DNA from 3 places in the Kribbella sp. NPDC005582 genome. Region 3 is predicted to be linked to each of the others. Evidence: predicted binding sites of a transcription regulator. Region 3 holds the regulator's gene; each other region holds the start of a gene.
What was found. Region 3 encodes HrcA, which represses chaperone genes, less so after heat shock. Its sites were predicted from a motif close to TTGGCACTCGNNNNNNNCGAGTGCCAA; they were not measured.

Region 1 (7,285 bases), on a different contig from region 3:
GCGGAGTCGGCCGGCTGCGTGAAGTCCCAGTCCTTCAGCGTGTCCTGCCCCTGCCGGTCGAAGTCGTCGTTGATCCCGATCTTGAGCAGCGACGGCACCAGCATCTCGGCGGCCCGGTTCTTGGTGTCCAGCTGGATCGACGCCATCTTGGCCGCGTCCAGCGTGCCGGCCGACTTGATCCGCTCGAGGATCTGCTGCGAGCGGTAGCCATAGTCCCAGCTGTCGCTCAGGAAGTACGGGTACGTCTTCGGCACCACCGCCTGGTTCGCGGTGACGATGATCCCGTCGGCCGGGTCGAACTCGGTCGGCATCGCGTCGAACGGGATGTACTTGGTCCAGTCGTTCTTCGGATCCCAGCCGGCCACCGGCCACTTCCCGCTGGCGACCTTGCGGATCGGCACCAGCCCGGGCGCCTGGTAGCCGATGTGGCCCTCGGTGTCGGCGTAGATCAGGTTCTGCGAGGGGACCTGGAAGAGCTTCGCCGCCTCGCGGAACTCGGTCCAGTTCTGGGCCCGGTTGATCGCGAACAGCGCATCGGCGGTCTTCCCCGGCCGGAGCGCGGTCCACTGCAGCGCGACACCGTACGGCTTGGCGGCCTTGTCGCGGCGGGCGGCCAGCTCACCGGTCTCGCGCTGGTCGGCGCCGACGTCGGAGATGATCGGGCCGTGCCGGGACTCGCGCACGGTGATCTTGACCGGCTGGTCCTGACCGGCGACCTGGAAGGTCTCCTCACGCGTGGTCAGCGGCTTCCAGCGGTTGTTGTAGAGGACGTTGTTGCCCTCGATCCGCTCCAGGTACAGGTCCTGGACGTCGGGGTCGAGGTTCGTGAAGCCCCAGGAGATCGCCGTGTTGTGGCCGATCACCACGCCGGGCAGTCCGGAGAAGCTGAAGCCGGAAACGTCGTACGGGCAGGTGCGGCTCAGCTTGGTGCAGTGCAGACCGACCTGCGACCAGATGCCCGGCATGGTCGCGCCCAGGTGCGGGTCGTTGGCCAGCAGCGGCTTCCCGCTGTCGGTGTGGTCACCGGACACGACCCACGAGTTCGAACCGATGCCGTCGCCCTGGCCGAGCAGCTGCGGCAGGCCCTTGGCGACCTTCTCCACCGTGTCGAGTGACTTCAGCAGGCCGGCGGTCAGCATGCCGCGCCGGATCTCGTTGCCGGCCGGGGGCGTGGCACTGAACTTGCCGTCGGCGCCGACCGACGCCGTTGGGACGATCGGCTCGTTCCGGTCGAAGGGGTACGCCGGATAAAGGGAGTCGACACTCTTGGAAGGCAGCGTGGCGAGCAGCTTGGTCCGGGTGAGCTCCTCGTCCATGTTGCCGCCGAGGTCCCACGCCATCGCCTTCAGCCAGGCCAGCGAGTCGGCTGCGGTCCACGGCTCCGGACGGTAGTCACGGCGACCGTTCGGATCGAGGCCGAGGACGGCGTACTCGAGGCTGAGCCCGGAACCGCTGTGCTTGTCCAGGTACGCGTTCACGCCACGGGCATAGTCGTCCAGGTACTGCCGGGTGGACGGCTCGACCAGGCCGAGCTCCTTCTCCGCGACCCGCCGCCAGCCCAGCGTGCGGACGAACTTGTCCGTCTCCAGCGCGTCCTTGCCGAACAGCTCGCTCAGCCGGCCCGCGGTGACATGCCGGCGGAAGTCCATCTCGAAGAACCGGTCCTGCGCGTGCACATAGCCCTGCGCGGCGAACAGGTCGGCCGGGTTCGAGGCATAGATCTGCGGGATCCCGTTGCTGTCCCGGACCACCTCGACATCGGCGTCCAGACCCGCCAGCTCGACCGTCCCGTCGTACGTCGGGAAGGAGTGGCGGACGACGAAGACGGCAGTACCGGCGATCACCACGAGGACCGTGGCGACGGCGATACCGCAGATGATGACGGCTCGAAGCAGGCGACGCACGGACCCAACCGTAGAGAATGCGGCCCGAGGCCCCAAATGGGGGCCGGTTCACGCGGAAGTTTGGAATACTTCGGCCCGCTGACGCATTATTAGCAGTCGAGTAGTAGGAGTGCCAACGCCCGAAGGGAACCAACCGTGCCCACGTACCAGTACCAGTGCACCGACTGCGGTGAGGCGCTCGAGGTGCGGCAGAGCTTCACCGACGACGCCTTGACGGTCTGCCCCGCGTGCCAGGGCACGCTGCGTAAGGTCTTCAACGCGGTGGGTGTCGTCTTCAAGGGCTCCGGTTTCTACCGCACGGACAGCCGCTCGAGCGGTAAGAGCTCGGTCCCGGCCAAGGCCGAGACCTCCTCCTCGTCGTCTTCGACGTCTTCCTCGTCCTCCTCGGACAGCAAGCCGGCGGCCAAGTCTTCGGACTCGTCGTCGTCTTCTTCATCGTCGTCGTCGAGCAAGGGCAGCTCGTCCAGCGCTGCCTGATTTGGTCTGTGGATAACTGAAGAAGGCGCCAGAGAAGCTCGTACTTTCTCTGGCATGACAAGCCTTTCGTTCCTCCGCGATCTCTCCCGGGCCGCACGCTGGCACCGCCGTCTGCTGGCGGGTGTCGCCGCAGCGGCCGCGGTCTACTTCGGCCTGACCTCCCTCGCTCCGGCCGCTCCGCCGACAGTCGCCGTCCTTGCCGCGGCGCGCGATCTGCCCGGCGGAGCCGTGCCTGCCGGCGGCGACCTACGCTCGCTCGCCTTCCCCGCCGAGTCCGTCCCCTCCGGAGCGCTCAGACCCGGCACCGACCTCACCAGTCGCGTCCTGGCCGGACCTGTCAGAGCCGGCGAACCGCTCACCGATGCCCGCTTCCTGGGCCCAGGCCTCGTCCCATCCGGATCCGTCGCCTATCCGTTCCGCATCGACGACGCCGAGGTCGGCGCGCTGCTCCGGGTCGGCGACCGCCTCGACCTCTACGCCGGGACCAGTACGGCGACCGCCGCGGCCGGGCTCGTCGCCCACGCGGTCCGCGTGATCGCGCTGCCTTCGTCACGGTCGACAGGTGCACTGATCGTGACGGCAGTCTCCCCCGCCGTCGCCGCCAGACTGGCGCAGGCCACCACGAATTCGAGAATCAGCGTCGCCCTGACGCCGGATACGAGCTGATCGCTCCGGCGCGGGCCCTCGCGTGACGCGCGGCACAGTCCTACGTTGACCCGAGTACAACATCCGCTTCGTGGAGGCAGTGCTCATGCTCAAGGGCTTCAAAGAATTCATCATGCGCGGCAACGTGGTCGACCTCGCGGTCGCGGTCGTCATCGGCGGAGCGTTCGCTCTGGTCGTCAAGGCAATCGTCGACGGACTGATCAACCCACTGATCGCGGCGATCTTCGGCAAGCCGGACATCTCCGGCGTGCTGTCGTTCACCATCAACAGGTCAGAGTTCTCGATCGGCCTGATCCTGCAGGCGGTTCTCAACTTCCTGTTCGTCGCGGCGGCGATCTACTTCGTTATCGTCATGCCGCTGAACAAGCTGGCCGAGCGCCGCGCCCGCGGTCAGGAGCCGGAGCCGGACCCGCTGACCACCGACCAGCAGCTGCTGACCGAGATCCGGGACTTCCTGCGCGAGCGCTCCTAGTCCACGAACTCCACGATCGTCCGCACGAACTGATCCAGGTACGGCGGGAAGTCGGGCCGCGGTGGTTCCGGGTAACCGGCCACCTCCCGGCTTCCCGGAATCACCTTCAGCAGGGCATCGACCGTACGGCGCTGATGCACCGGGTTCTCGAGCAACGACGGAAGAACAGCTACCGGCACCCGGCCGAGGCCGGCCAGCTCGGCATCCGTCGTACCGCGAAGAGTGTCGCCGGCAAGTAGCCGATTGGCGTCGTCGACCCTGCAACCACGCCCCAGAAGACCGGCCAGCGTGAGCGTGTCGACCGCGGCGTCACCGGCGGTCGCGGGCCACGCGAGCAGCAGCCGATCAACCAGAGCGGGATAGATCAAGGCAAGCCGAGCAGCTGCTGTGCATCCGTTGGATGCACCGATGATCGTGACCGGCTCGGTGGAGTCGGCCAGGTGTTCACCAAGCACTTCGACCTCAACCGCCCAATCGCTCGGACGCTTCGGACGGTCCGGGGCCACAACGGTCAGGCCGACCGCTGTGAGCGCCGCGGTGATACCCGGCGCACCCCAGAAGGCTTCGGCGTCCATGGGCTCCCACAGGCCTCCATGGACGAGCAGAACCGTACTGCTCATCCGTGGTGCGGGGGGACCTCGCGCAGGATGCGCTCGTCATCGTCGCCGGAGGAGTCGCCTTCGCCCCAGCTCCGCGGGTCGTCGTCGCGGGTCTGGTCGGGCAGCACCGGCTCGTCGTCCTCGTAGGGGGTCGTCATGGTTCCAGGTTACCTAGTCGGCGGGGGCTCGCCGGTGCCGAGCTCACGGGGCTGCTCGGCGACCACCTCACCCTGGACGGCGTACGGGTCGACCTGCGGGGCGGTAGCGGCCTGGAGCAACGGCTGGATGCCCGGTTCGCCGTGCCAGCGGTCGCTCCCGAGCACCGACCAGGCGGTCAGTACGGACAGCGTCGGGATGGCGAGACCGCCGAGCTGCAGCGGTTCGGCGTTCTGGAAGCCGAAGGTGATCCGCCAGTTCGCCGGATCGGGATAGAACTCCTGCACCGAGTTGTAGTAGAAGCTCAACCAGCCACGCCCCGGTAGCTGACACAGGATCCGGTAGTTGGTCGCGACCGTCGGGACCTCTTGCAGGTCTCGCCACATCAGCTCGGTGTTGCGCTTGGCCGCGGCCTTGCGGCTCGCGTTGACGGCAGCGTTGGCCGCCAGCGCGCCGACCACGAGCGCCGGGTGACCGATGATGAAGCCGCCGCTGGTCGTGTAGCGGCCGCTCCCCCGGTACAGCCGGGCGTAGTGCGCCGGCGTGTTCACGTAGGCGACCTCACCCGGCTCGAGGACGAGACCGTAGATCATCAACGGCTGCGGGTGATTCCCGGACAGCAGCCAGCGCGCCCAGTCGATACCGAGCTGCCACTCGTCGCGTTCGCGCTGCGCCGTTCCGGCTCTGTCGTTGCGGGCCACGGCACAGCATCGTAGTCGGGAAAGGCGTACAGCGCGTGCGCGTTACAGGTCGGCGTCGGTTGCTCGACGATCGGCGGGCGTGACCGGAACGACGCGCCGCCGTGATGTTTTGGCGCCCGCTATGAGACTCCGGTCGAGCATCATGGGTGGCCTTGCCAACCGGAAGGACCCAGTCGTGAGCGCATTACGGACACGGGGCCTGATCGGTGCGACGTTTGTCGTGGCCATTCTCGGGATGACCGCCGCCTGCGGTTCCGAGAACGCCTCGTCCCCGCCCGCCGCCCAGCCCACCCCCACCCCGACCACCAGCACGCCGACTCCGAGCACTCCCAGCAGCACTCCGAGCATGGACTGCCCGGACACCATCGCGTCGGTCAAGGCCGCCACGGACAAGGTCACCTGGGGCACCGGCCCGGCCAAGTCCCTGTTCCAGCCGGTCTCCGTGACGATCTGCCAGTACGACGCCGCTGCCACCGGGGCGACCTACGCGAACGTGACGACGAAGCGCAACGCGGCCAACGCGACGCAGCTGTTCGCGCTCGTGAACGCAGCGCCGACGGTCGCGAAGAAGCCGGGTTTCTGCACCAAGGAGCTCGGACCGACCTGGGTGCTGCGGTTCACCGACAACGACCGCGGAGTGCTCTCCTACACGGTGGAGTCCTTCGGCTGCCGCCGCCTCGTCGCGACCACGCTGGAGGGCCAGGGCAAGCCCGGCGCTCTTCCCGCACCGCGTCAGGCGACCCCCGAGCTGATCAAGTCGCTCGGCCTGCGCTGACCCTGCGCCGGACGCGCCCCCCGAAGCCGTCCGGACCGGGTCGCACCGCGGTCCAGACCGGTTCACGCCGGTCTGGACCGCTCGGTGTTCTCCGCCGAGAGTTCAGCCCGGTGAGATCAGACTGTGTGGCAACCAGCGCAGCAGCTGTGCAGCGCTTTGGACATCTCGATGCATCTAATAGATGTGAGGTGTTGTACGCCCAGCCGGGGAGTGGCGAGTGGAGTTCGAGGAGTACGTGTCCGCGCGCGGGCAGGAACTGGTGCGGCTCGGTTTCACCGTCTCCGGCGATTACCAGCGAGCCGAGGACCTGGCCCAGATCGCGCTGATGCAGGCCTTCCGGTCCTGGCGCAAGGTGCGCAAGGCCAACGATCCGCACCACTACGTGCGGCGGATCCTGATCAACGAGTACCTGGCGATGACGCGGCGGCGATCGTTCACCGAAGCTCCGACGGCCGATGTCGATCCGCAGCACACGGTGCCGGATCCGGCCGCCGGCATCGTGAATTCCGACGACCTCTGGCACGCACTGCAGGAGTTGTCCGCGCGGGAGAGGGTCGTTCTGGTGCTGCGCTACTACCAGGACCTGGACGACCGCACGATCGCCGAGCTGCTCGGCATCAAACCGTCCTCCGTCCGGGCGACGGCCAGCCGCGGGCTGGCCACCCTTCGCAAGACCAGGCAGTCCAACCGTGTTGATGAGAGGTTGTCGTGAGCAACTCCGATCTCGAGGATGACCTACGCGGGACGCTGGACCGCGCCGCGGCCTCGGTGCCGCCGGTGACCGGTCTGTCCGACCGGGCAGCGACCGACGCGCAGCAGGCCCGCCGCCGTACCTGGGTGATCTCCGGGGCGGCAGCGGTCGCGGTGGCCGCGGTCGCCGTCGCCGGCTTTGCTCTCACCGGCGGCAACACCTCGGAGCAGCCACCGGTTGCCGCCGGCGGAGCCCCCCAGAGCACAGCCCCGGCGACGGCCGCGGTCCAGCCGCTCTCGACCAAGACCTTGGCCGGCACCTGGCGAGCAGTCCAGATCACCGGCATGAAGTCGCTGAAGTCGGCCCGGCCGGACGATCCGGTCCTGGTCTTCAAGGCTGACGGCACCTGGTCCGGTTCGGACGGCTGCAACGGGCTGCAGGGCACGTTCACGATCGGCCAGCGCGGTGAGTTCGCCGCGAAGATCGGCCCTCAGCACCTGATCGGTTGCGACAACGTTCCGCACACCGGTGTCTTACAGTCCGCCAAGCGGATCGAGGTCAGCGAGGACACGCTCACGTTCGCGGCCGCGGACGGCAAGGAGCTTGCGCGATACGCTCGCGCAGGGTAGTCAAATTTGCTTGCGGACAGTGATCACCTATTGACTGGGCGGAGTCTCTGCGCGGACGATTGACCGAGGTCGTCCACCGATGAAGGAGCCTTGTGCGACTCTCAGCCACTGTCCCGTTGCTGGCCCTTGGCTCGGTGTCACTCCTCGCAGTCGGCCTCACCTCCACTGCGGCGGGGCGTCCCCCAGCGGCAGCAGTCGCCTCGGCGGCCTGTTCC
Region 2 (7,285 bases), on a different contig from region 3:
CGCAGCGAGGTTCGCGCGCGCGGCTGCAGCGGTTTCGGGGTCGCGTTCGACGCCGGTGACTCGCAGGCCGGCGCGGGCGGCGCTGATCAGGTCGCCACCGATTCCGCAGCCCAGATCGATCACACTGCTGCCGGGCAACGCCGCAGCGATCCGTGCGGCCCGGTGTGTGCCGACCACGGTGCGAGTGGCCTGTTCATAGCCATCAGGCGTGAAGTACATCAGCGCAGCATCCGCACCGAACTTCGCGGCCGCCCGGTGGCGCAGTGCGGCCTGGGTGACGGCGGCACTGACCAGAGCGCCGTCGTACCGGCGACGGAGCTTCTCGACGAGCTGTAGCTCTCTACCTGCCTGGTACTCCGCACATGCGGCCGCCAGGACCTCGGGCGCGTCCAGTAGGGCGGTGAGAGTCACCCGCGCAGTTTAGAGCGGGCTCGAGCAGGTCTTGCTCCAAGTGCGGGTGGAGGTGGAGTAGAGGCGCCAGTTCATCGCTGAGCGAGTCTTGGGGCCGTAGATGCCGTCCGCGATGATCTTGTGCTTGCGCTGGACCATGGTGACCACGGCGCGGGTGTTCTTGCCGTAGATGCCGTCGACGGTGAGCTTGCTGCCGTAGCAGGAGTTCAGGTTCCGCTGCAGTACCTGGATGGCGGTCTGCGGGTCACCGGTCCGGTCCGAACCGCGGTGCGGCGTATCGCCGTACTTGAGGTTGCAGTTGGTGCTGGAGCTGCCGTTGACCGACGGCATCGGGATGCCCCAGGTCTTGTTGACCGGGATGAGCCGGGCCGAGCGGCACTGGACCAGCTTGGCCTCGGCTGCGGCCGCAGCCTCCAGGGCGGTCTGGTCGCCGGCCTTGGTCGCTGCGAGCGGTGCCGCCTGGTCGCTCGCAGGCTTCGGAGCGGCCGCCTGTTGCTGCTTGGAGGCGTTCGCCGCGACCGCACCGACCGCCAACGCACCTACGGCGGCGAGCACCACGAGGGTGCGGCCGGAGAGTTTCGGCAGTTTGGGCAGCGTGAAAGCCATGAGAAGACGGTCCCACGCCGGCCTGCGTTAGGCCAGCGCATGACCACTATCCGCACACGCCTGACTGCTCAGAGCTTGTCGTAGCAGCCCTTGCTCCACACCTTCGTGGTCGGGTTGTACATCCGCCACTTCATCGCCGACCGAGTCTGCGGCCCGTAGACGCCGTCGGCCGGCAGCCGGAGCTTCTTCTGCACCGCCTTCACGGCGTCGCGAGTCTTGGCGCCGTACCGGCCGTCCTTGGACAGCTTGGAGCCGTAGCAGTAGTTCAGGTTGCTCTGCAGGGACTGAATCGCCCGGGCCGGGTCGCCGAATGGGTTCTTCGGGTCGCGGTGCGGGTTGTCGCCGTACTCGAGGTTGCAGGTGATGCTGGTGCTCTCCCACTCGCTCGGGACGTAGACGGTCCAGCCGCCGCCGACGTTCCGGTACGTCGTGGAGTCGCACTGGCTGAGTGGTGCCGCGGACGCGGCGGTCACCGCGAGCGGGCTGATGACAAGGGCGGCCCCGGCGAGGGCCGCGATCGGCAGGCGACGAAACATCTTGTTCTCCCCTGAGACGGGATCCGCGAGTCGGGATCCGGTAGCGAGTTGGACACCGGTACCGGGTTGTTGGTTGCCCGGAGTGTCCGCTCGGGGAGATTTGTTTGGCACTCGAGTTGACCGAGTGCTAATCGCGGCCTAGATTCGGTGTTGGCACTCTCGGTATGAGTGTGCCAACGGTCCGGCCTCCTGAGCCCCGCGACGGCAGGGGAGCGCGACCGCGCAGTACCACAGACAAAAGTGCGAATTTCGACCGTGGAGGTCAGCAAGTGTCGGTCACGATCAAGCCGCTCGAGGACCGCGTCCTCGTCGCGCCGCTCGAAGCCGAGCAGACCACGAAGTCCGGTCTGGTGATCCCGGACACCGCCAAGGAGAAGCCCCAGGAGGGCGAGATCCTGGCCGTCGGTCCGGGCCGGATCGACGACAACGGCAACCGCGTCCCGCTGGACGTCGCCGTCGGCGACAAGGTCATCTACTCCAAGTACGGCGGCACCGAGGTCAAGTACGACGGCCAGGACTACCTGATCCTGGGCGCCCGCGACATCCTCGCAGTCGTCAGCAAGTGACGACCGCCCACTGTTCCTGACTGACACCGCCCCGGTCGCCCCAGGGCGTGTCTCCCAATCCCACGCCTACTGCGCTGCACTCGGCACGGCACCTCGCCGCACTGGTGCAAAGGCCACGATGGAACAGCATCGAGGCCTCCGCCCCAGCGCACCGAGCCACCGCACCGAGCACATGCTCGCTACGGCGCGGAATTGGAAGACACGCCCTAGGCACCGGGGCGGAGTGGGTCAGGACAGTGGGACTGCGTTCGAAGCTTGCAACGAGACATTCAGAAAAGGACTGGTTTTCTTCATGCCGAAGATCCTCGAGTTCGACGAGAACGCCCGGCGCGCGCTGGAGCGTGGCGTCGACAAGCTCGCGAACACGGTGAAGGTGACGCTGGGCCCGAAGGGCCGCTACGTCGTCCTGGACAAGAAGTGGGGCGCGCCGACCATCACCAACGACGGTGTCACCGTCGCCCGTGAGGTCGAGCTGGACGACCCGTTCGAGAACCTTGGTGCGCAGCTGACCAAGGAGGTCGCGACCAAGACCAACGATGTCGCCGGTGACGGCACCACCACCGCGACGGTGCTGGCGCAGGCGCTGGTGCACGAGGGCCTGCGGGCCGTCGCCGCCGGGGTCAACCCGATGGGCCTCAAGCGCGGGATCGAGGCGGCTGTCGAGGCCGTCTCCGCGCGGCTCGTCGAGACCGCCCGGCCGGTGGACGACAAGGGCGACATGGCCCACGTCGCCACCATCTCCGCCCGGGACGCCGAGATCGGCGCCCTGATCGCGGACGCGTTCGACAAGGTCGGCAAGGACGGTGTGATCACCGTCGAGGAGTCGAACACCTTCGGGACCGAGCTCGAGTTCACCGAGGGTATGCAGTTCGACAAGGGCTACATCTCGCCGTACTTCATCACCGACGCCGAGGCCGGCGAAGCGGTGCTGGAGGACCCGTACATCCTGATCCACCAGGGCAAGATCTCCGCGATCGCGGACCTGCTGCCGCTGCTGGAGAAGGTCGTGCAGTCCGGCAAGACGCTGCTGATCATCGCCGAGGACGTCGAGGCCGAGGCCCTGTCCACCCTCGTGGTGAACAAGATCCGCGGCAACTTCACCTCCGTCGCCGTCAAGGCGCCGGGCTTCGGTGACCGCCGCAAGGCGATGCTCGAGGACCTGGCCGCCCTCACCGGCGCCCAGGTGATCGCGCCCGAGGTCGGGCTGAAGCTCGACCAGGTCGGCCTCGAGGTGCTCGGTACGTCGCGCCGGATCGTCGTCACCAAGGACAACACCACCGTTGTCGAGGGTGCCGGCAAGGCCGACGAGATCGAGGCCCGGGTCAACCAGATCAAGGCCGAGATCGAGCGCACCGACTCCGACTGGGACCGCGAGAAGCTGCAGGAGCGGCTGGCGAAGCTCGCCGGCGGCGTCTGCGTGATCAAGGTCGGCGCGGCCACCGAGGTCGAGCTCAAGGAGAAGAAGCACCGGATCGAGGACGCCGTCTCCGCGACGCGCGCCGCGATCGAAGAGGGCATCGTCGCCGGTGGCGGCTCTGCTCTGGTGCACGCTGCCACGGTGCTCGACGACGGCCTGGGCCTGGCGGGCGACGAGCTCGCCGGTGTCCGGATCGTCCGCAAGTCGGTCGTCGAGCCGCTGCGCTGGATCGCCGAGAACGGCGGCTACGAGGGCTACGTCGTGACCTCGAAGGTCGCGGAGCTCGAGATCGGCAGCGGTTTCAACGCCGCCACCGGTGAGTACGGCGACCTGCTCGCGCAGGGTGTCCTGGACCCGGTCAAGGTGACGCGGTCCGCGCTCGCCAACGCCGGCTCCATCGCCGCGCTGCTGCTGACGACCGAGACCCTGGTCGTCGACAAGCCCGAGGACGAAGAGCCCGCCGCAGCCGGTCACGGCCACGGCCACGGTCACTGACCTCAGGCACCAAGCTCCACCCGCACCGCCCCGGCACCTCGTGTGCCGGGGCGGTGTTCTTTATGTGCTTGGGTGGTCTCGTGATTCGTGAGCGCTCCGACGCGGACCTCGACACCTGCGTTGCGCTGCTCCGCGACGTACACGAGCTCGCCGGCTATCCGGTGAACTGGCCCGCGGATCCGCACGCCTGGCTGACCCCGGTCAACCGGCTCGGCTGCTGGGTGGCCGTCGTCGACGACCGGGTGGCCGGCCACGTCGTACTCACGGAAGACAAGCAAGGCGGCGCGGCGGTCGAGCGACTGTTCGTGGACCCGCAGGCAACGCGTGCGGGCGTCGGGCGGCGCCTGCTCGAGCACTGTGTCAGCACGGCTGCCGAGTGGGGGCGGAGACTCACCCTCGAGGTGGTCGACAAGCCGGACTCCCCGGCGATCGCCCTCTACCGCCGTGCAGGCTGGCAAGAGACCGCCCGTACCCCCATCGACTGGGCAGGCCCCCAAGCCACTCACCTCCTGCACTTCCAACCCCCCACGTGATCCCACCCCGCTGCCCGCGGACGGATATCCGTCCCCGTTGACACTTCTCCGCTCGTATACGGGGGTGAGAACGGTTCACACGATGGGTTATCCGTTGGTGTGTTCGGCGGCGGTTTTGAGGTCGGTGAGCCAGGCCTCGAGGCCTTGGCCGAGGAACTGGCGGGAGAGCTCGGGCATGGCTTCGACCTGAGCGCCGGTCCAGGTCTCTTCGGTACGGACGATCGTGCCGCCGCGGACCGCTTCGAAGTTCCAGACGTGGACGCCGCGGTCGATGCGCAGGCCCTCGCCGATCGCGGGGCCGGTCCAGCGCAGGCACTGGTTGTGCTTGAGCTGGTGAATCGTGGAGGTGATCACGAGGGTGGTCGCCGGGGCCGCCGGCGTTGCCGGCACCGGCGTGGTCCAGCGGAACGCCGAGCCTGGGCGCAGCCGGCCGTGGTCGAGGCGCTCGATGGTGGCGACGGGCTTCTGCCAGCGCGGCCAGTTCTTCAGGTCGGTCTGCAGCTTCCAGACCTTGCTCACCGGGGCTTTGACGAAAATCTCGCTCCGGTAGCTGATCTTCGCGCTCTGGTCCACGGTCTGCCCCTGGCAGCTCAGTGGTTCCGGAGCGGTGGCGGGTGCAGGGCCGGCGAGCAGTGCGGTGGCGGCGATCAGGGCGGTGATGCTCATCAGGTTCTCCTTAGTGGTTATCGCGTTAGTTAGAAGGTATAACGAGGAGAAGTTGAGAGTCAATAAGAAAAGTGAGAACTTCTAACCATGGGTCCGAGAGAGCGGTACCGCGAGCAGGTCCGGGACGAGGTCAAGCAGCACGCCTGGGAGCAGATCGCCACGGCCGGAGTCGCCGCACTCTCGCTGAACGCGATCGCCAAGCAGATGGGTGTCAGCGGCCCGGCCCTCTACCGGTACTTCGCCAATCGCGACGAGCTGATCACCGCGCTGATCCGCGATGCTTATCGCAGCTTGGCCGACGCCGTACGGGCGGCGTACGACGGTGGTGCGGATCTGGTCGGCCTGGCCGGAGCGATCCGGGAGTGGGCGCTCGTGGATCCGCACCGGTACCTGTTGATCTACGGGACGCCCGTGCCCGGGTATCACGCGCCCGCGGACACGACCGCGATCTCGGACGAGGTGATGACCGTGATCGTCGAAGCCGCCGGGCCGCCGGCGACCGCCGTACGGCGTGGATTGCTGTTCTGGACCCGCGTGCACGGGGTGCTGTCGCTCGAGCTGGCCGGGCATTTCCAGGGGATGGACGTCGATCCGGCGGCCCTGGTGACGGCGGAGGTCGAGGCGTTGGCGAATCGTACGCGCCAGTAGTTACAGATTGTGAGGAAATGGCTGGAAGTGGCCACCCACTGCCACTAGGCAAGCAAGAGGTGAGAGCCGTACCATCTTTCACGCTGACCGGTCCGACACGAGGGGGCGAGGGGTGACTGAGGTCCGAGTACCGCACACCCACGACCGGGTCGAGCTCAGGGATCTAGCGGCGCTTGCCGCCAACGGGGACCACACAGCTCTCAACGACCTGCTCACCAGGGTGCGCGCAGTCGCGCACCGTTATGTACGGTCCCGTTTGTGGACCTACCCCGGCGGCGCCGACATGGTCGACGACGTCGCACAAGAGGTTTGTGTCGCGGTGTTCGGCGCTCTGGGCCGGTACCGTGACGAGGGAAGGCCTTTCGAGGCCTTTATCTACGGCATCGCGGCCCGCAAGGTCGCCGATGCCCAGCGCGCGTTCGCGGTCGCCGACGTCACGACGCCGGACCTGCCGGACGGAGCGGACGAGTCGCCGACGCCTGAGGAGCATGCGGTTCGGCACTCGGAGGTCCAGCGCATCACGGACCTGATGGAGAAGCTGCCGGAGAAGCTGCGGGAGATCCTGCGGCTCCGGGTAGTGGCGGGAATGTCAGCCGAGGAGACCGGCCGGGCACTGGGGATGACACCGGGGGCGGTGAGGGTCGCACAGCATCGGGCGTTGAACACGCTCAGGGGGTATGTGGGGCATGAGGGACGAGGAGCAGGGGAGGGGCATCATGGCTGACCGTTTCGATTTGGACGCGATCGACGCCGATGACGCACTGCTCGATCTGTTGGCTGCTGGAGGAGAGTCCGCACGGTTCGCGGGCGAGCACGACCCGGCCGTCGCACTGCTGGCCGAGCTGCGGCTGGCCGTGGAGGTCGAGGACGAACTTCCGGTGGAGACCATCGACGACGCCGACAGTTTCCTGGCGCGTTGTGCGGCGCTGAACCCGGTGACGGACCCGTTCGCCCGGAAGATGGCGGCCCGTGGTTTCGCGCTGGGTGTCGCCGCGGTGGCCGCGCTGTCGGTGTCCGGGGTGGCCGCGGCGGTCAACGGCAACCCGCTGTCGCCGTACGAGAAGGTGATCGAGAAGATCACCGAGGCGGTCACGCCATCGACGGACTTCCCGAAGGAACAGCTCGACGGGTTCCCGGTCCTCGACAAGGCCAAGATCGTCAAGGTCCAGAAGAACTTCCAGAAGAAGCAGGAAGAGAAGGCCGCCGACGCCGAGCAGGACCGGACGCTGGCCAACGGCGAGCCGCCGCAGGCGAACGTCGACCCGGAGCCGCCGCTCGCGCGTCCGGCCGTGGAGACGAAGCCGTCGGTGATCGAGCAGCCGGTCGTGGTGCCGGAGCCGACGCAGCCCACCCAGCCGCCGGTCGACCCGAAGCCGGGCGACCCGACGACGCAGCCGTCCGACCCGC
Region 3 (7,285 bases):
GTGAGGGCCGCGTGTTCGTCTGCACGGTCGGTCACAAGCTCGACGACTTCGACGTCCCCGAGGTACGCACGATCATCGAGCGGGGGCTGCTGTGGGCGAGCAAGTGACAAGGGTCGGCATCGTCGGAACCGGCGTCATCTCGGGCACCTACCTCGAGCACCTGGCCAAGCTCCCCGGTGTGGAGGTCGTCGCGGTCGCGGATCTCGACCTCGCCCGCGCGCAGGCCGTCGCGACCGATGGCGTTCGCGCGCTCTCACCCGATGAGCTGTACGCCGCCGACGACGTCGACATCGTCGTCAACCTCACGATCCCCGCGGCGCACGCCGCCGTACATCAGGCTGCGATGGCCGCCGGCAAGCATGTGTACGGCGAGAAGCCGCTGGCCATGGATCGCGCGGAAGCCGAGCCGCTGCTCAAGTACGCCGCTGCGAACGACCTGCGCATCGGCTGTGCCCCGGACACCGTCCTCGGCACGGGCACCCAGACCGCGCGAGCCGTCATCGATCGTGGTGACATCGGTACGCCGCACGCCGCGACCGCCTTCATGGTTACGCCCGGCCACGAGCTCTGGCACCCGGCGCCGGAGTTCTACTACCAGCCTGGTGGCGGCCCGGTGCTCGACATGGGCCCGTACTACGTGACCAGCCTGGTCACCATGCTCGGCCCGGTACGCCGGGTGACCGCGCGGGCCGGTCGGTCGAAACAGGAGCGGATGATCCACACCGGCCCCCGGGCCGGGACCGTGTTCCCGGTCGAGGTGCCGACGCACCTGACCGGCGTACTGGAGCATGAGTCGGGTGCGTTGACCACGGTGCTGATGTCGTTCGACGTGTGGGCCGGGCGGCTGCCGCGGATCGAGGTGCACGGCACCGAGGGCAGTCTGTCCGTTCCGGACCCGAACACCTTCGACGGCGCCGTCGAGCTCGTCACTGCGGCCAACCGGGAGTGGACCGAGGTACCGGTCGCCGGTGGGTACGCCGACTCGGGTCGTGGCGTCGGTGTCGCGGACATGGCGCGGGCGCTGCGCAACGGCGAACCGCACCGGGCGAACGGCGAGCTGGCGTACCACGTGCTCGACGTACTCGAGTCGTTCATCGACTCCGCCGTACAGGATCAACCGCTGGATGTGGCGAGCACCGTGACGCGCCCCGCAGCGGTTCCGTTGGGAGCGACGCCCGACACCGCCTAGACTGGCACTCTGAACTTGTGAGTGCCAGGTCGTACTGGCCGGCTGGGAGAGGGTGGTGCGCGTGCTGGACGAACGCAAACTGGATGTTCTCCGCGCCATCGTCGAGGACTACGTGGCCACCCATGAGCCGGTCGGCTCGAAGACTCTGGTCGACCGGCACAACCTGGGCGTCTCCCCGGCCACCGTGCGTAACGACATGGCCGCGCTGGAGGAGGAGGGGTACATCACCCAGCCGCACACCAGCGCCGGTCGGATCCCGACCGATGCCGGCTACCGGCTGTTCGTCGACAAGCTGAGCACGGTCAAGACGCTCTCCGCGGCCGAGAAGAAGGCGATCACGTCCTTCCTCGGCGGCGCGGTCGACCTGGACGACGTCGTCCGGCGGACCGTGCGGCTGCTGGCGCAGATCACCCGCCAGGTCGCGATCGTGCAGTACCCGTCGCTGAACCGGTCGAGCGTTCGCCACATCGAGGTGGTCACGATGACCCCGCGCCGACTGCTGCTCGTGCTGATCACCAGCAACGGCCGGGTCGAGCAGCGGATCGTCGAGCTCCCGAAGGACATCGAGGAGCAGTTGGTCGCCGACCTCCGGTCGCGACTGAACACGGCGATGGTCGGCCAGCGGCTGACCGAAGCGGCCACCTCGCTGGCCGCCGTCGCCGACAACTTCGCCCCGGAGGACCGGTCGCTGGTGAGCGCGATCGTCTCCACCCTGCTCGAGGCGTTCACCGACGAGATGGGCGAGCAGCGGATCGCCGTCGGCGGCGCCGCCAACCTGACCCGGTACGGCGACGACTTCGAGCGGAACGTGAAGCCGGTGCTGGAGGCGCTGGAGGAGCACGTCATCCTGCTCAAGCTGCTCGGTGAGGCGACCCACCCACAGACCCTGACCGTCCGCATCGGTCACGAGAACCCGTACGAGGAGCTGGCCACCACCTCGGTGGTCGCGACCGGCTACGGGTCGAAGTCGGAGGCGCTGGCCACGCTCGGCATCGTCGGCCCGACCCACATGGACTACCCGAGCACGATGGGCGCTGTCCGGGCCGTCGCGCGCTACGTCAGCCAGATCCTGGCCGAATCCTGATGAAAGGGGGTGTGTGATGGCCCAACGCCTACTGCGCAGCACTCGGCACGGCATCTCGCCGCACTGGAGGAAAGGCCACGATGGAACCACATCGAGGCCTCCCCTCCAGCACGCCGAGCTACCGCCCCGAGCACTTGCTCGCTACGGCGCTGGACCATCACACACCCCCACCACCAACCCCTGGTCTGGAGTATGAGCACCGATTACTACGCCGTCCTGGGCGTCAGCCGTGACGCTTCAGCGGACGAGATCAAGAAGGCGTACCGCAAACTGGCACGCCAGTACCACCCGGACGTGAACGACTCCGAGGACGCGCACCACAAGTTCCAGGAGATCGGCCGCGCGTTCCAGGTGCTGAGCGATCCGCAGAAGCGGCAGATGCACGATCTCGGCGGCGACCCGTTCGCGTCGGCCGGTGCGGGGGGCGGACCGGGCGGCTTCGGTCAGGCGTTCACCTTCACCGACATCATGGACGCGTTCTTCGGCCAGACCGGCGGGGCCACCCGCGGGCCGCGGCCGCGGACCCGCCGTGGTCAGGACGCGTTGATCCCGCTGCGGATCGACCTCGCCGAGGCGGCCTTCGGGACCACCCGCGAGCTCAAGGTCGACACCGCCGTACTCTGCCCGACCTGTTCGGGCTCCGGCGCGGCGGCGGGCTCCGAGCCGGTCACCTGCGAGATCTGCCACGGTCGCGGCGAGGTCACCCACACCCAGCGCTCGTTCCTCGGCGAGGTGCGCACCATGCGCCCCTGCCCGAACTGCCGCGGCTTCGGTACGACGATCCCGAACCCGTGCGTGGAATGCGCCGGCGACGGCCGCGTCCGCTCCCGCCGTACGGTCACTGTGAAGATCCCCGGCGGCGTCGACACCGGCACCCGGGTGCAGCTGTCCGGCCAGGGCGAGGTCGGCCCCGGCGGCGGTCCCGCCGGTGACCTGTACGTCGAGATCGAGGTTGAGCAGCACGAGGTCTTCACCCGCAACGGCGACGACCTGCACTGCACGGTGACCCTGCCGATGACGGCGGCCGCCCTCGGGACGACGATCGACCTGCCGACGCTGGAGGGCGAGAGCACCCCGCTGGAGATCCGGCCCGGCACGCAGTCCGGGACGGCGATGACGCTGACCGCGCGCGGTGTACCGCGGCTGCGGCACGCGGGCCGCGGCGACCTGATCGTGCAGATCATCGTCGAGACCCCGACCAAACTCGACGAGAGTCAGGTCGAGCTTCTCCAGCAGCTCGCGGTGGCTCGCGGCGAGGAGCGTCCGCAGGGTCAGATCCAGGCAGCCCACAAGGGTGTCTTCGGTCGCCTCCGCGACGCCTTCGGCCAGCACTAGAGATGGGCATTGCGGTCTTCTTCGCCGCCGAACTCGACGGCGAGGAGCTGACCCTGGACGGGGCGGAGGGCCGGCACGCCGCCGTCGTACGGCGGATCGGCCCCGGCGAGCGGATCCGGCTGACCGACGGCCGGGGCGCGTGGGCCGAGGGCCCGGTGACGACCGCCTCGAAGTCCGGACTGACCGTGGCCGTCGACCAGCGCGGCAGCGAAGCACCCGGTACGCCGCGGCTCGTCGTCGTACAGGCGTTGCCGAAGGGGGAGCGCGCCGAACTGGCCGTCGAAATGCTGACCGAGGTCGGCGCCGACGTGATCGTGCCGTGGAACGCGGAGCGCAGTCAGTTCCGCAGCAACCCCGAGCGGTCCGCGAAGACGCTCACCAAGTGGCAGGCCTGGGCCTTCGAGGCGAGCAAACAGTCCCGCCGGTCGTGGTTCGCCGAGGTCGCCCCGATCGCGACGACGCCCGAGATCGCCAAACTGCTGCAGGACGCGGCTCTGCCCGTGATCCTGCACGAGGAAGCGACTGTCCCCCTCGCCGGCCTCGAGGTCCCAGCCACCGGCGACATCGTGATCGTCATCGGCCCCGAAGGCGGAATCGCCCCCGTCGAGCTGGCCGCCTTCGCCGTCGAGCCGGTCCGCCTCGGCGACACAGTCCTCCGTACGTCGACCGCCGGCGTGGCCGCCGCCTCAGCCCTCCTCGCCCGCTCCCGCTGGAGCTAATGGGCCGGGGCAGCTAACCCGCCCGTGCGGCTCGTGCGTGGATCCGTGGCCTGACCCGCCCGGGCCAGCGGTGGCGCAGGCGTGCGCGGCCCGCTGAGGTTGTCATTGGCTACAGATGAACGGTGGTTGCCGCTAGCGGCGTGAACGCCGCCCTGATCGATGGGATATCCCCGGGTGTTGCCCCTCCTCAGCTCGTATACGGGGAGCGAACGGGCAACAGCAACGGATATCCGTTGGTGTTGGCGGAGCGACGAGTCGTCCGCCCGTGAACTGGCGCTAGCCCCGCACTGCGTGCTGGTAGGTGGCGAGCGCCTCGGGGTCGTCGATGCTGCCGTGGTGATGAGCCTGCGCCCAGCGGCCGTCGTCGTAGGAGAAGATGCGCGTCGTACGGATCGTGAGCGGCACTTCGCCACGGTCGGGGTGCTGGTAGCTGCCGGTCTCGCGACCGGCGAAGACCACCGAGTCCGCGTGCCAGTAGGTGGCCGCGTCGCCGAAGGTGACCTGGAGGCGGAGGTCGCCGGCGAAGACCTTGCGGTAGAGGTCTGCCACCGCGGCCCGGGAACGCAGGATGCCACCGAGCGGGTTGTTCAGCTGGACCAGTTCGTCGTCGGTCCAGACCGCCGTCAGGACGTCGAGGTCCTGCTGGTTGAGCGCGTAGTAGAACGTCTCGAGCGCCGCCAGCGCGCCGTCTCGCCCGGGCTGTGCTGCCTCCGCGAGCCGGTTCCGCGCGCCGAGCCCGAACTGATAGTCGGCGAGTTCGATCATCACGAGTCGATCGTACTCAGCGCACCACGATGGTCTTGGTGTCCAGGTCGCTGACCGCGCCGTTCTCGGCCGACAGCAGGTAGGCCTCGATCTGCCACTGGCCTGGCTCGAGCTTCAGCTGGAAGGTAAAGGGCGCGAACTTCTGCCCCTCGGTGGTGTTCACGACGTCCTTGAACGTCCGCCCGGTCTTCGCGTTGGTCGCGACGTAGTTGACGGTCGCCTCGTAGGCGGCGGCCTGGCCCTTCACGGTGACCAGGCCGGAGCTCGTCATCGACCCTTCGGTCGGCGACTCGATCGAGACCAGCGCCCGGACGTCGGCCGCCTGGGCGCGCAGGAGCGGCTCACTGGTGTCGACCTGGCCGAACAGCCGCGCGCCGGCCCGGCCCTGTTGCAGGACCTGGACCGGCTGGGTGCTCTCGCCCAGCGCACCTTGGACGGTGTAGACGAGCTGCTGCGCCGCGACCTCCGCGACGGCCGGATCGATCCTCGTCGCCGGCGGCAACCGCTCGAAGTCGACGGTGATCAGGTCGCCGTCCGTCGACACCGACTTCACCTTGGCGCCCTTCCAGAGCGAGTAGTAGTCGGCATCGTCGGGCTGCTGCGTCGTCATGATCTCGACGGCCTCGTACGCCGGCCGGCCCGACACCCTGGAAAACGTCCGGTAGAGCCTCGTCGACGACTTCGCCTGCACGCTCGGCTTGGTCATCGGCCGACCGGCGGCGGCGTCGCCCAGCCAGTAGACCGCGACGGCTTTGTCCGACACGGCCGGCTCGGAGATGCTGTGTCTGGGCTCGGGAGTGGTCGACCGGTCGGCCGGCGCCTCCGTCGGCGCCGTAGCCGACTGGCTCCGCGGGGTCTCCGGCGGAACCACCGGTGCGCCGGTGGCGGAGGTGACTGTGCCGGGTCCGGCGACGGCGTCGCCCTCGTCCGCTGTGTTCAGGTTGTCGTTGAAGACCGTGAAAGCGCCGACCGCTGCCGCCGTACCGACAGCGGCCAGGCCGGCTGTCACCACCCACGGGCGGCGCACGACAGGACGCCGTACGGCGTGGGCGCGGGTGAGGATCTCCGGCAGGGCGTCGGTCGGCTCGATCCGGTCGGCCTCCTCGGCCAGGGATCGGCGCATCAGCTCGTCGAACGGGTCCTTCGAGTAGTCGTTCATAGGTTCTGCTCCAGGAGCTGGCGTAGCGACTTGGTCGCTCGCGCGGCATGGCTCTTCACCGATCCGCGGCTGATCCCCATCGTGTCGGCGATCTCCGCCTCCGACAGGTCGCCGTAGTAGCGCAGCACCATCACGGTGCGCTGCTTCTCCGGCAGGTTGCGCATCGCTTCGATGACCCGGTCGGTCTCGGCCGTCCGCAGCGCCGCCTGCTCGGCACTCGGCTCGTCCGGCAGGCTGCGCGGCATGTGCTTGTCGACCACGACCAGGTGGCGCTGGCGGGAGCGGGTGCGGTTCACCACGGCGGTGCGCAGGTAAGCGAGTGCCTTGTGGGGGTCGCGCAGCCGGTGCCAGTGCCCGTGCATCGCGACGAACGCGTCCTGCACGATCTCCTCGGCGGTTCCGGTGTCACGCAGCAGCAAGGCGGCGAGGCGGACCAGCGACGTGTAGTGCGCCGTGTAGACAGCCGTCAGCGCCTCGTCGGCATTCCACGAGGACTCATGTGTCACGCACTCTTCGTACACCACCGCAGGTTGTGCCACACAACAGAGACGCGAAGGCCTTGTCCCAGGTTGACAACAGCGCTCGATGAACCGTTCCGCTGGCACCCTCTGTACATGAAGCAGCACGGAGACGGTCACTGGTGCGGGCACCGGGACATCACCTACGCCGCCGTCGGGCGCTTGTACGACCGGATGTCTCGGGACGGTCTGACCCGCCAGGAGTACTCCGAGCAGCTCGACAAGGCGCAGGCCTACCAGGACCGCCCGCTCGGCGCCGGCGTGATCAAGAACTTCAACGGCACCGGAAAACCCTTCGTGTACGCCGGAATCGGGCCGACCGGTCACTCGGCGTACGCGAATCCGGACGCACAGCGAGCACACTTCATGGCCGACCCGTACCGGCGCGGCGCCGACAACCTGCAGTCGAACACCGAGTACCTGTACGCCGAACTCGCAGCGGCTCATACTGCCGAGTCGCCGCACGACGAGATGATGCACCTCGGTGCGGCCGTGCACGCGTTGCAGGACAGCTAT

Region 1: the regulator HrcA is predicted to act here: its motif matches at 1,994-2,020, upstream of ABZS29_RS03595 (FmdB family zinc ribbon protein).
Region 2: the regulator HrcA is predicted to act here: its motif matches at 1,658-1,684, upstream of groES (co-chaperone GroES).

What each region holds. Positions count from the first base shown of each region.
Region 1 covers NZ_JBEXCU010000001.1:725,928-733,212, forward strand. The annotation lists gene ABZS29_RS03590 (penicillin acylase family protein) at 1-1,904, opposite strand, end outside; gene ABZS29_RS03595 (FmdB family zinc ribbon protein) at 2,040-2,381, shown strand; gene ABZS29_RS03600 (hypothetical protein) at 2,436-3,047, shown strand; gene mscL (large conductance mechanosensitive channel protein MscL) at 3,118-3,519, shown strand; gene ABZS29_RS03610 (hypothetical protein) at 3,516-4,139, opposite strand; gene ABZS29_RS03615 (hypothetical protein) at 4,136-4,276, opposite strand; gene ABZS29_RS03620 (hypothetical protein) at 4,286-4,975, opposite strand; gene ABZS29_RS03625 (hypothetical protein) at 5,151-5,750, shown strand; gene ABZS29_RS03630 (SigE family RNA polymerase sigma factor) at 5,968-6,462, shown strand; gene ABZS29_RS03635 (META domain-containing protein) at 6,459-7,070, shown strand; gene ABZS29_RS03640 (S1 family peptidase) at 7,163-7,285, shown strand, end outside.
Region 2 covers NZ_JBEXCU010000001.1:977,619-984,903, reverse strand. The annotation lists gene ABZS29_RS04870 (class I SAM-dependent methyltransferase) at 1-411, opposite strand, end outside; gene ABZS29_RS04865 (peptidoglycan-binding domain-containing protein) at 421-1,017, opposite strand; gene ABZS29_RS04860 (peptidoglycan-binding domain-containing protein) at 1,086-1,553, opposite strand; gene groES (co-chaperone GroES) at 1,823-2,119, shown strand; gene groL (chaperonin GroEL) at 2,412-4,031, shown strand; gene ABZS29_RS04845 (GNAT family N-acetyltransferase) at 4,112-4,564, shown strand; gene ABZS29_RS04840 (SRPBCC family protein) at 4,652-5,230, opposite strand; gene ABZS29_RS04835 (TetR/AcrR family transcriptional regulator) at 5,318-5,878, shown strand; gene shbA (RNA polymerase sigma factor ShbA) at 5,991-6,602, shown strand; gene ABZS29_RS04825 (hypothetical protein) at 6,595-7,285, shown strand, end outside.
Region 3 covers NZ_JBEXCU010000004.1:435,536-442,820, reverse strand. The annotation lists gene ABZS29_RS25300 (ThuA domain-containing protein) at 1-107, shown strand, start outside; gene ABZS29_RS25295 (Gfo/Idh/MocA family oxidoreductase) at 92-1,189, shown strand; gene hrcA (heat-inducible transcriptional repressor HrcA) at 1,251-2,273, shown strand; gene dnaJ (molecular chaperone DnaJ) at 2,466-3,608, shown strand; gene ABZS29_RS25280 (16S rRNA (uracil(1498)-N(3))-methyltransferase) at 3,611-4,327, shown strand; gene ABZS29_RS25275 (nuclear transport factor 2 family protein) at 4,604-5,092, opposite strand; gene ABZS29_RS25270 (Gmad2 immunoglobulin-like domain-containing protein) at 5,109-6,251, opposite strand; gene ABZS29_RS25265 (SigE family RNA polymerase sigma factor) at 6,248-6,757, opposite strand; gene ABZS29_RS25260 (hypothetical protein) at 6,866-7,285, shown strand, end outside.